3 regions of the Tolypothrix campylonemoides VB511288_2 genome follow, and region 2 is predicted to be linked to each of the others. Evidence: riboswitches for the same ligand, from Rfam matches in the RefSeq annotation. Region 2 holds a riboswitch; each other region holds the start of a gene.
The links. Region 2 has a riboswitch for cyclic di-AMP ahead of AB0756_RS34100 (glycosyltransferase). Riboswitches for the same ligand answer to the same signal wherever they lie in the genome.
Positions count from the first base shown of each region.

Region 1: it holds a riboswitch for cyclic di-AMP, as region 2 does, so the genes downstream of both, AB0756_RS28060 (hypothetical protein) here and AB0756_RS34100 (glycosyltransferase) in region 2, are expected to answer to the same signal.
Region 3: it holds a riboswitch for cyclic di-AMP, as region 2 does, so the genes downstream of both, ntrB (nitrate ABC transporter permease) here and AB0756_RS34100 (glycosyltransferase) in region 2, are expected to answer to the same signal.

Region 1 covers NZ_JBFPMW010000011.1:133,729-136,882, reverse strand. The annotation lists gene AB0756_RS28065 (ArsB/NhaD family transporter) at 1-385, opposite strand, end outside; gene AB0756_RS28060 (hypothetical protein) at 591-1,292, opposite strand; cyclic di-AMP (ydaO/yuaA leader) riboswitch at 1,442-1,636, opposite strand; gene AB0756_RS28055 (ABC transporter ATP-binding protein) at 1,717-2,556, opposite strand; gene AB0756_RS28050 (ABC transporter substrate-binding protein) at 2,617-3,154, opposite strand, start outside.
Region 2 covers NZ_JBFPMW010000016.1:4,442-7,595, reverse strand. The annotation lists gene AB0756_RS34105 (glycoside hydrolase family 31 protein) at 1-1,096, shown strand, start outside; cyclic di-AMP (ydaO/yuaA leader) riboswitch at 1,557-1,781, shown strand; gene AB0756_RS34100 (glycosyltransferase) at 1,942-3,154, shown strand, end outside.
Region 3 covers NZ_JBFPMW010000011.1:130,565-133,718, reverse strand. The annotation lists gene AB0756_RS28050 (ABC transporter substrate-binding protein) at 1-907, opposite strand, end outside; gene ntrB (nitrate ABC transporter permease) at 1,004-1,855, opposite strand; cyclic di-AMP (ydaO/yuaA leader) riboswitch at 1,950-2,176, opposite strand; gene AB0756_RS28040 (sensor histidine kinase) at 2,543-3,154, shown strand, end outside.

The DNA.
Region 1 (3,154 bases), on a different contig from region 2:
CAATTGGTGGAATTAAAGGTGCTAATAACATAACTGTAGTAGCATTTGGCAAAACAGCACAAATAGGAGTCGTAATTCCTACAATTCCTAGCAATAGACGATTCCCCTTACCTTTTGCAAGGATAACTATTTGAGTTGCAAGATATTCAAAAATCTTAGTAGGTTCAAATGCTCTGACAAGTACCATGACTCCAAAGAACAAACCCAATGTTCCGTGGCTGTTACCGATATAACTAACAGCATCTCCTAAAGTCATGACATTAGTAAAAACCAATAACAACGCTCCTAATAACGCAGCAATTGTCAAATTTACCCACTCTGTCATGATTAAGATTATGACGCTTATAAATGTGAGAATACTAATAAGTGCTTGCCAGTTTTCCATTATTGGTTAATAGTTAGTCTTTGGTTATAGAATACTAGAATTATAAGCATATTCTCGAAGTTTTCAAAAGGCAACAATTGAAAGGTAAACCATTTTTTAATTGTTTTAGTATATTTATGTTCGTAATGCACTCCTAAAGAATTAGAAACCCGACTTCTAAAAAAAAGTCGGGTTTCTAAATGTGGTAATTACAAAATTTTCGCCTCTAAATGTATTTATTTTGAATTGAATTTGGAATCCCTAATACCGAACACGGGAATTGAGAACCAAGATTTTGTACGATTGGATGACGGATTGAGTTACAGCCAAGGAATAAGATATCAGCTGATTCTGAAACAACAACTTTTTTAAGTTCTGTTGCAACACAACCAAACCGTAAATGAGCTTTGAAAGAACTTTTCCATTCAGCCGCCAAACTGCTGGCTTGTCTCAAAATACGTTCTGCTTGCGCGAATCTATCTACAGATTTTTCTTCCTGTATTGGGTGTGTTGAGTTATTTTGCCATCTTGTTTGAGTTACAATCCCCGTATTCAATTCTTCTTCTTCGGAGTCTGTTAAAAAATGTTGTATTACTTGTCGATCGGATCTGCGACTGCTTCCCACGTCATCTGCTGGCAAAACTTCTGCACCACCAGACATTAAACGATCTTCCATGACATAGACAACTTGAACTGTTACTTGAGCTTTCGTAGCCAAACGTGTTTGGTGAGCTGTTAACAAAGCAATATCTAGCGCAGTATGACTGTTCGGAGAACTGTTATAGCCAACAATTAAATTTATTGATGTTGACGCTTGGATTTCTTCAGAAATAGACATTTTTGGTGTTGGAAGCAGTACCATTTGCTCAATCAAATCATCTCTTCCAATAGCATTTTGCAGACGCACTAATAATGGCTTAATATTCACAGTCTTCTTCTCTCAGCACGAAACTACTTAATAAGGAGAAGCGGGTTATCTAAAGGATAAAGTGTGAAGTTGAGCTAACTTAAGACAACTTTTCATCTTTTATCCTGTCTAAGGAATCCCCAATGGAAACTGTTATTACAGCCAAATGTTGGGGTTCCTTCCATTGCCTACGGAGTTAGCTGACGGGCTAAGACTGGAAGGTGTCTCTCTTGAAATCGGAAGTATGAAGAATGAACTAAGAAAACGCAGTTTCTCATTTATCCTTTATCCTTTTACAAGATAAGCCCCAAAAATTGGTTCCTCCGCTTCAAATTTCGGAAATTTAAATTAGGCTACCCACTTTAACAGCGATCGACGACTAGTTCTCAGTTAACAATTATTTAGTTATTACTGGTTACTAGTCGCCGATCGCTGTTGCTGGTAATTACTCATCTTGAGTAAAGTACTTATCTAGGAAATTCAAGGCGTGATTGCGAAGTTCAAAATATTCTTTAGAGTTTCGCATTGCTCCGCGATCGCGTGGATGAGGAAAGGGTACTTCCAAGATTTCTCCAATCTTAGCAGAGGGTCCATTAGTCATGAGAACAATACGATCTGACATATAAATTGCCTCATCCACGTCATGAGTGACCATCATCACAGCCTGACGATGGTTTTCCCAAATATCCAATACTTGCCGCTGTAATTTCCCCCGAGTCAATGCATCTAATGCCCCGAACGGTTCATCCATCAACAACATTTTTGGACGAATAGCTAAGGCTCTTGCGATCCCCACACGCTGCTTCATTCCACCAGAAATTTCATCGGGGTATTTGTCAGCTGCCGCATTTAAGTTTACCATTGCCAAGTGTTCATTAACAATGCTGATTTTTTCAGATCTTGAGGCATCTTTGAGCACTTCATCCACCGCTAGTCGGATATTCTCCCGTACAGTCAACCAAGGTAGCAGGGAGTAGTGTTGAAACACCATCATGCGTTCAGCACCGGGTTTGCGAATTTCTTTGCCATCCAATCTTACGGAACCAGAGGTCGCTTTTTCTAAACCAGCAACAATCTTCAAAAGAGTGGACTTACCGCAACCAGAGTGACCGATGACAGAAATATACTCATCTTCACCTATGGTTAGATTGACATTATCCAGAACGACAAATTGCTCACCATCAGGTTTTGGATAGGATTTGGTGACACTGTCAATTTCCAGAAACGGAGTAGCGCCCATAGTGCGCGAATTGCTATCGTTTGTCAATGGAGTTGATTTTGTCATGGTAGCTTTAAGAGAGAGTAAAGATTTGTGGAGAGAGTTGTAAGCAATATCCCTATGGAGTTAGGACATATAAAACCGAGTAGGGGCGTTGGCTCTAATTTCAAAACTGTTGAGATAGCCTACAGGATCGCTGGGATCGAAACCTTTGTTGTCTATGAAAACTTCAGGGGACTCGACCTTGAAATCTTCTTTGGGCGACTTAATACCCATTTCTGCAGCAATTTCACGATATAAATCTGTTCTCCAACCTTGTGCAGCTAGTTTCTCTGCATCTTTGGGAAATTTCTTGATTTGACCCCAACGTGCTGCTTGAGTCATCATCCAAATACTTCTGGATCTCCATAAAAATGTAGAGTGTTCGTCAGGGCTTTTAGGAATGTTGTCAGGAATGTCGAAGAAAATTGTCGTATCAGCAGCTTTTATCGTGCGATCCTTACCATCAAACCCACCATAGTTATAGTTGCCCAAAATAGCGGGACCAGTAAATTTAGTTGTTGGCGCACCTTTTTTTCTAGGTTTTGCACCAGTAAACGAACGATCTGTTATCAGTTCGGCAACTTCTTGACGGTTTTCAGGTTTGCTGCAATACTGACAAGCC
Region 2 (3,154 bases):
GCAACATTATATGGAAGGTAGGGGCGGGGATCATCGCGAAGCACACAATGTCTACGGGTTACTACAGGCAAAAGCAGCATATGAAAGTTTGTGCCAATACCATCCCCAGCAACGCCCTTTTATTGTTTCCCGTGCGGGCTGGGCTGGTCTTCAGCGCTACGCTTGGACTTGGACGGGTGATGTAGAGTGTACCTGGATTGCGTTGCGTACAACTATAGCAACAGTCGTAGGTTTGGGGCTTTCTGGCATTCCTTATAGCGGTCCCGATATCGGTGGTTTTCAGGGAAATCCTAGTGCTGAGCTTTACTTGCGGTGGTTCCAAATGGCAACCTTTTTTACGTTTTACCGCACCCACTCTTCTAATAATGTGGAACACCGCACGCCTTGGACTTATGGAGAACCTTATTTAAGTATCATTCGGCAATATTTAGAACTCCGTTACCGATTGCTTCCCTATTTCTATACCTTGTCTTGGGAAGCAACACAAAAAGGTTATCCTCCCGTGCGTCCTCTTTTCTGGTCTGCAACGGATGAACCCGAACTCTGGTCTGTGGAAGATGCTTTCTTGTTGGGTGAGGCGTTACTTGTTTGTCCGATCGTACAAGAAGGAGCGCGATCGCGACAAGTGATTTTACCTAAAGGTTTCTGGTATAATTTTTGGGATGATACAGCTTTAGAAGGTTCCCAACAAATCACAATCGAAGCACCGCTAGAACAAATTCCCCTGTTCGTTTTGGCTGGAAGTATTTTACCAATGGAGGAGAAAAAGCAATTAATTCTCCATATTTACCCTCCTGTAGAAGAAGACAGCCGTGAAACCGTTCTCTACACTGATGCAGGTGATGGCTATGGAGAATCAAGAGTAGATAAGTTTGGGATGACACGTTCCGAGAACGGTCTGGAAATCACTTGGACAGAAGAAGGGAAATATCCTTTCCCCTATAAATCGATGAGCCTACACGTACATGGAATCAAACTGCAACAAGTGTGGGTTGATGGAGAAGAGGTGACTTGCACCGGACAGATATTGGAGTTCCCAAACTTAGAGGGGGGTGATGTCAGCGATCGCTTCCATCAGGTTCGCATCCAAGGCTAGGGATTGGGACGTGAGCCCTCATGCTCCCAAACTATTCGATATCGGTGGGCATTGCCCACCCAACTAGCCGAAAAATTAAAAAAAGAAAATGATATTTTGTCATCTCTCGCTAGACATAAAATTGATTTAATATTTGCAACAAAATATTCAGATAAAAAAGTAATGCATATAATTTTCTTTAAAGAAAATTCATATAATTATGATAACTTATGTTAAGCATTTGAAATTTATTTCGATGAAGGATATATGTTGGATGGAGGTCGTACTTCATAATTGTTTATCCATAACTTGTTAGACCAAGCTGGCTTTGTTAAACGGTTACGTTCAGAATTACACAACTCGCAGTAAAACGTAATGGAGAGTAGCAATGCTTGTTGCTAAAAGAAGTCTTCCTTGAAGAAGGTTGACTTATGTGAAGGTTACGCGTTAAATTCTTAACAATATAGATTCGGTCTGCCTAATTCTTGGTTTGCCTTAGACACAGTGTTCCCGTAGGTAAACTTGAAGCGGAGGAACCACCGTTGGGGCTAATCTTTAAAAAGGATAGAGACTTAAGTATAAAGGATAAATAAGAGGTCCTTTTTCTCACATCATCCTTTAAACTTTATATTTCATCCTTGTTAAAGAGGGACATCTCTCAGTCCTAGCCCGTCAGCTAACTTCGTCGGCATTGAGAGGAGACTGAGCGAACAGCATTCTTAACAAGTAATGCCTTGTTCTCGTCGGTATCCTTGGCTGGTATCTGTGCGCTTCGTTGTACCTGCCCTTAGCTTTGGGTAAGGGGTCATATTACCTCCACTCAGATATCTGAGGCAGGAAAGATTGCCATGTGGTGAAGTTTAACTATGCTACTGACAAAAAAGCATCGTATCGCTTTGATTTCTGTGGATGGAGATCCTGCTGCAGAAATAGGACAAGAAGAGGCTGGTGGACAAAACGTGTATGTCCGTCAGATAGGTTACGCACTAGCTCAAAAAGGTTGGCAGGTGGATATGTTCACTCGCCTCAGCAGTCCCGAGCAAGCAGCTATTATCCAACATGGAACTAACTGTCGAACAATTCGGCTAAAAGCTGGTCCGATAGAGTTTATAGGTCGGGATAGCCTGCTAGATTATCTACCTGAATTTATCGCAGAGTTTCAATCATTCCAGCAAAATCAAGGTTTTCAGTATTCTCTGGTTCACACTCACTATTGGTTGTCTTCTTGGGTGGGTATGGAACTAAAAAAGCGGCAACCATTGATTCAAGTGCATACATACCATTCATTAGGAGCAGTGAAATACAGCACTGTTTCTGACGTACCAGCAATAGCTAGTATCAGACTAGCTGTAGAAAAAAATTGTCTGGAGTGTGTCGATCGAGTTGTTGCGACTAGCCCCCAAGAACAGGAACATATGCGAAAGCTAGTTTCTTCTCTTGGACGCATAGAAGTTATTCCTTGCGGTACCGATATTGAGAAATTTGGCTCGGTTGAACGCTCTCAAGCACGTCAAACATTGGGTATTGCTCCTGATGCAAAGGTTGTACTCTACGTTGGTCGCTTTGATAAACGCAAGGGTATTGAGACACTTGTGAGAGCTTTTGCAAAGTCAAGTTTGCACTCTGTCGCTAACCTACAATTAATTATTGGAGGTGGCAGTCGTCCCGGTTATAGTGATGGAATCGAGCGCGATCGCATCTCTGGTATTGTGTCTGAACTTGGACTGGAGAATTACACAGCCTTTCCAGGTCGTCTAGATGAGGCTGTTCTGCCTTTATACTATGCAGCGGCTGATGTGTGTGTTGTCCCCAGTCACTACGAACCTTTTGGTTTGGTTGCCATTGAAGCGATGGCGAGCCGAACTCCAGTTGTTGCCAGTGATGTTGGTGGTTTGCGATTTACAGTAGTACCTGAGGTAACAGGATTGCTTGCTCCTCCCAAGGATGAAGATGCTTTTGCCTTAGCTATTGACCGCATTCTAATCAATCCAGAATGGCGGGATCGCCTTGGTGAAGCAGGTAGACAGCGTGTAGAAATTGCTTTCAGCTGGCAAAGTGTTGCCTCCAGATTAACTCATC
Region 3 (3,154 bases), on a different contig from region 2:
CCTTGACCAGAGAGCGATAGGTTTTGGGATAATTGACGATAAATGATTCCATCACCCCCAAAAGTCTATCTGGATGTCCCAACCAGACTTCTTTGCCTTGAGCAAAGGTAAAACCTACACCTTCATTACCAGTAATTGCACGAGTATTCCAAGGTTCTGCCACCATATAGGCTTGCATTGCGCCAATACGCACGTTCGTCACCATTTGTGGTGGGGGAACAATAATGACCCGAAACTCTTTAAATGGATCGACTCCTGCAGCAGCTGATATATAGCGGATAAAGTACTCGTAAATGGCAGAACTAAGAACAACTGCCCAAACTTTACTTTCCGCTGGCTGTTTTTCAAAAAAATCTCGAAAATCCCGACCAAACTCTTCCAAAGCTCGATCGCCATATTGTGCTTTGTACTGATACCACGGGCGCAACCCAAAATCCCACATGGCTTTATTCATCGTCATGGCATTTCCATGACGGTGAATTGTCATGGCTGCACATAAAGGGGCGTGACGAGCACCTTCAGCGCCGATTCTGGCATTGGTTACAGCACCAGACACAACGGGTGAGGCATCAAGGCGACCAAAGATAATTCCATCACGAGATGTTGCCCAGCTTGCTTCTCGATTGAGTTTGACGTTCAACCCATATTTGCGGAAAAAACCTTTTTTCCAAGCAATAGCAAAGGGCGCACAATCGTTGACAGGGACATAACCAACAGTGAGATTCGGTTTTTCTAACGTTTTGGAATCAACAACAGGTTGAACGGCAGCAGCTTCTTCTGTTAGCCCTTTAGCACTGCGGTCTCCGGAGATAGCACATGAAGATAAAGCCATTCCCGCTGCTGTTGCCCCTACTCCTACCAAAAACTCCCGTCGATGCAAAAGATTTTTCTTATCGGCGTTGTTCATAAATGATTGTTAGTTATTAGTTGTTAATTGTTAGTGGTTCTACTAACTACTGTGCGGGCGCAATGCCTTGCGCCCCTACTAACCACTATCCTTTAGTTAACTTGCGGTTTTTCCCGGACGACGAGTGACTAACTCTTGAATTTGGCCTACTGCAAAATCAAGCAATAGCCCAGTTAAGCCAATGACCAATACGGCTAAGAATACCGAGCTCAAGTTGAGACGGCTCCACTCATCCCACACAAAAAAGCCGATTCCGATACCACCAGTTAGCATTTCTACAGCAACGATCACCAGCCAAGCAATTCCCAAGCTGATCCGCAAGCCAGTGAAGATATATGGTAGACTTGCGGGCCAAATAATTTTTGTAATTCGCCGCCAACGTGGCATTTCTAAGACTCTTGCTACATCTATATAGTCTTTGGAAACACTTGACACGCCCAGTGCAGTATTGATGATTGTAGGCCACAAGGAGGTGATGAAAATAACAAATATGGCTGATGGATCTGCCAAATTGAAGATAGCTAGGGCAATTGGTAGCCAAGCCAAAGGTGACACAGGTTTAAAAATTTGAATGACTGGGTTGAGAGCAAGCATTGCCGTTTTGGACATTCCAATCAAAAACCCTAAGGGAATTGCAACTACAGCACCCAATAAAAAACCTAACAATACCCGCCGCAAGCTTGCGATTAACAACCATCCAATTCCTAAATTGCCCGGTCCTCTCTGATAAAATGGGTTCAGGATGTAGTCCAAGTTGGCAACCAGCGCTTCTGGTGGGGTTGGCATTAATTCATGATTAGCAAGAGCAATAACCCACCACAGTAGAATAATTCCTAAAAATCCAAGCACTGGCAGTATAAAGGTTTCTTTCACCAGTACGGGTTTTGTTCTTTTCCAGGCTGCTTGTCCAGCAACTGCAATAATTGCAGCTATGTTTAATTGAAACACTCTGCTTCACCTCACCAGACTTAAATGCGGGTACAAAAAACCGAGCAGTACCAGCCAGGGATACTGATGAGATTCAATAAAGACTATTGTCTCTTCAGTCTCCTCTCAGTGCCTACGAAGTTAGCTGACGGGCTAGAGTTGAGAGATACTCTCCCTGAGAAGGATTAAGTATAAAGTGTAAAGGATGAAGTTACTACTGCCCCCTCTTTTTATCCCCATACCCTTTATATTTGACCCTTTCTCAGGATACGCCCCTTTGAATGGTTCCTCCGCTCTAACTAATGCAAACTTGCCATTAGCCAGATTAGGCTGACTTACTCTTAAATTTTAGATAAATGTAACACTGCTACACAGTAGCGTCAAGGTATCCAGAGATAGAGGATTTTCATTTTACCATCTATTATTATTTATCCTGTTAAGATCTTTCTCCATCTTCTGGTGTAAATATTTAAGAAGAATTATGTATTGAGTATAATTTACATAATGTTTGCTTTAGATAATCATAATATTAAAAACTATTTTTACTCATTACCCACATAGAAATTTTAGAATATTCATGAAAAATTTGAAATACTATATTTTAGGCATTGCCTACTAAATCATAATTTTAGCAGGTAATCCCAGGCATACGGATGTTTCCCAAATCAAATAAGATTGCTATAGTTAAATATTGTTCATCTGCACGCAATGAAAGATTTTAGTCAACTGCTACAAAATAAAACTCAAACAATTGTAGAAGAGTGGGTGAAAGCTGTTCGAGAAGACAAAAAAATTCCCATCACCAAAAATCTCTCACGCTCAGCTATCAAAAATCATCTCACTGATGTCCTCTCAGCACTAGCAGATGTTCTGGCTAAAAGTCCACAAGATGATGAAATGAAACAGATCGTTCAAGAAAGTTTGCATCATGGAACTCTTAGAGCTGAACAGGGTTATGATGCAGCAGAAATTGCACGAGAATACCGTGTACTGCGAGAGATTATATTTAAGACAATTGAACCGGAATTTTTACAAGCATCTGTAGGGGAAGTGATGCGAGCTGTACGACTCATTGATATAGTTTTAGATGAAGCGATCGCATCTTGTTTTCAAAGCTACACAGAACAGCGCTTGACAGAACTACAGCAGCTACAAAACCAGTTAAGCCTTAACAATCAGGAACTTACCCGCTTATTAAGGTCAAATCAAGATCATATATCTTATCTAGCACACGAACTTAAAAGCCCTTTAACTTCCATCATTGGGTACTCAGATTTATTTTTACGCCTGCAAAGAAAGCATTCTGAGGAAAAAGAGGAA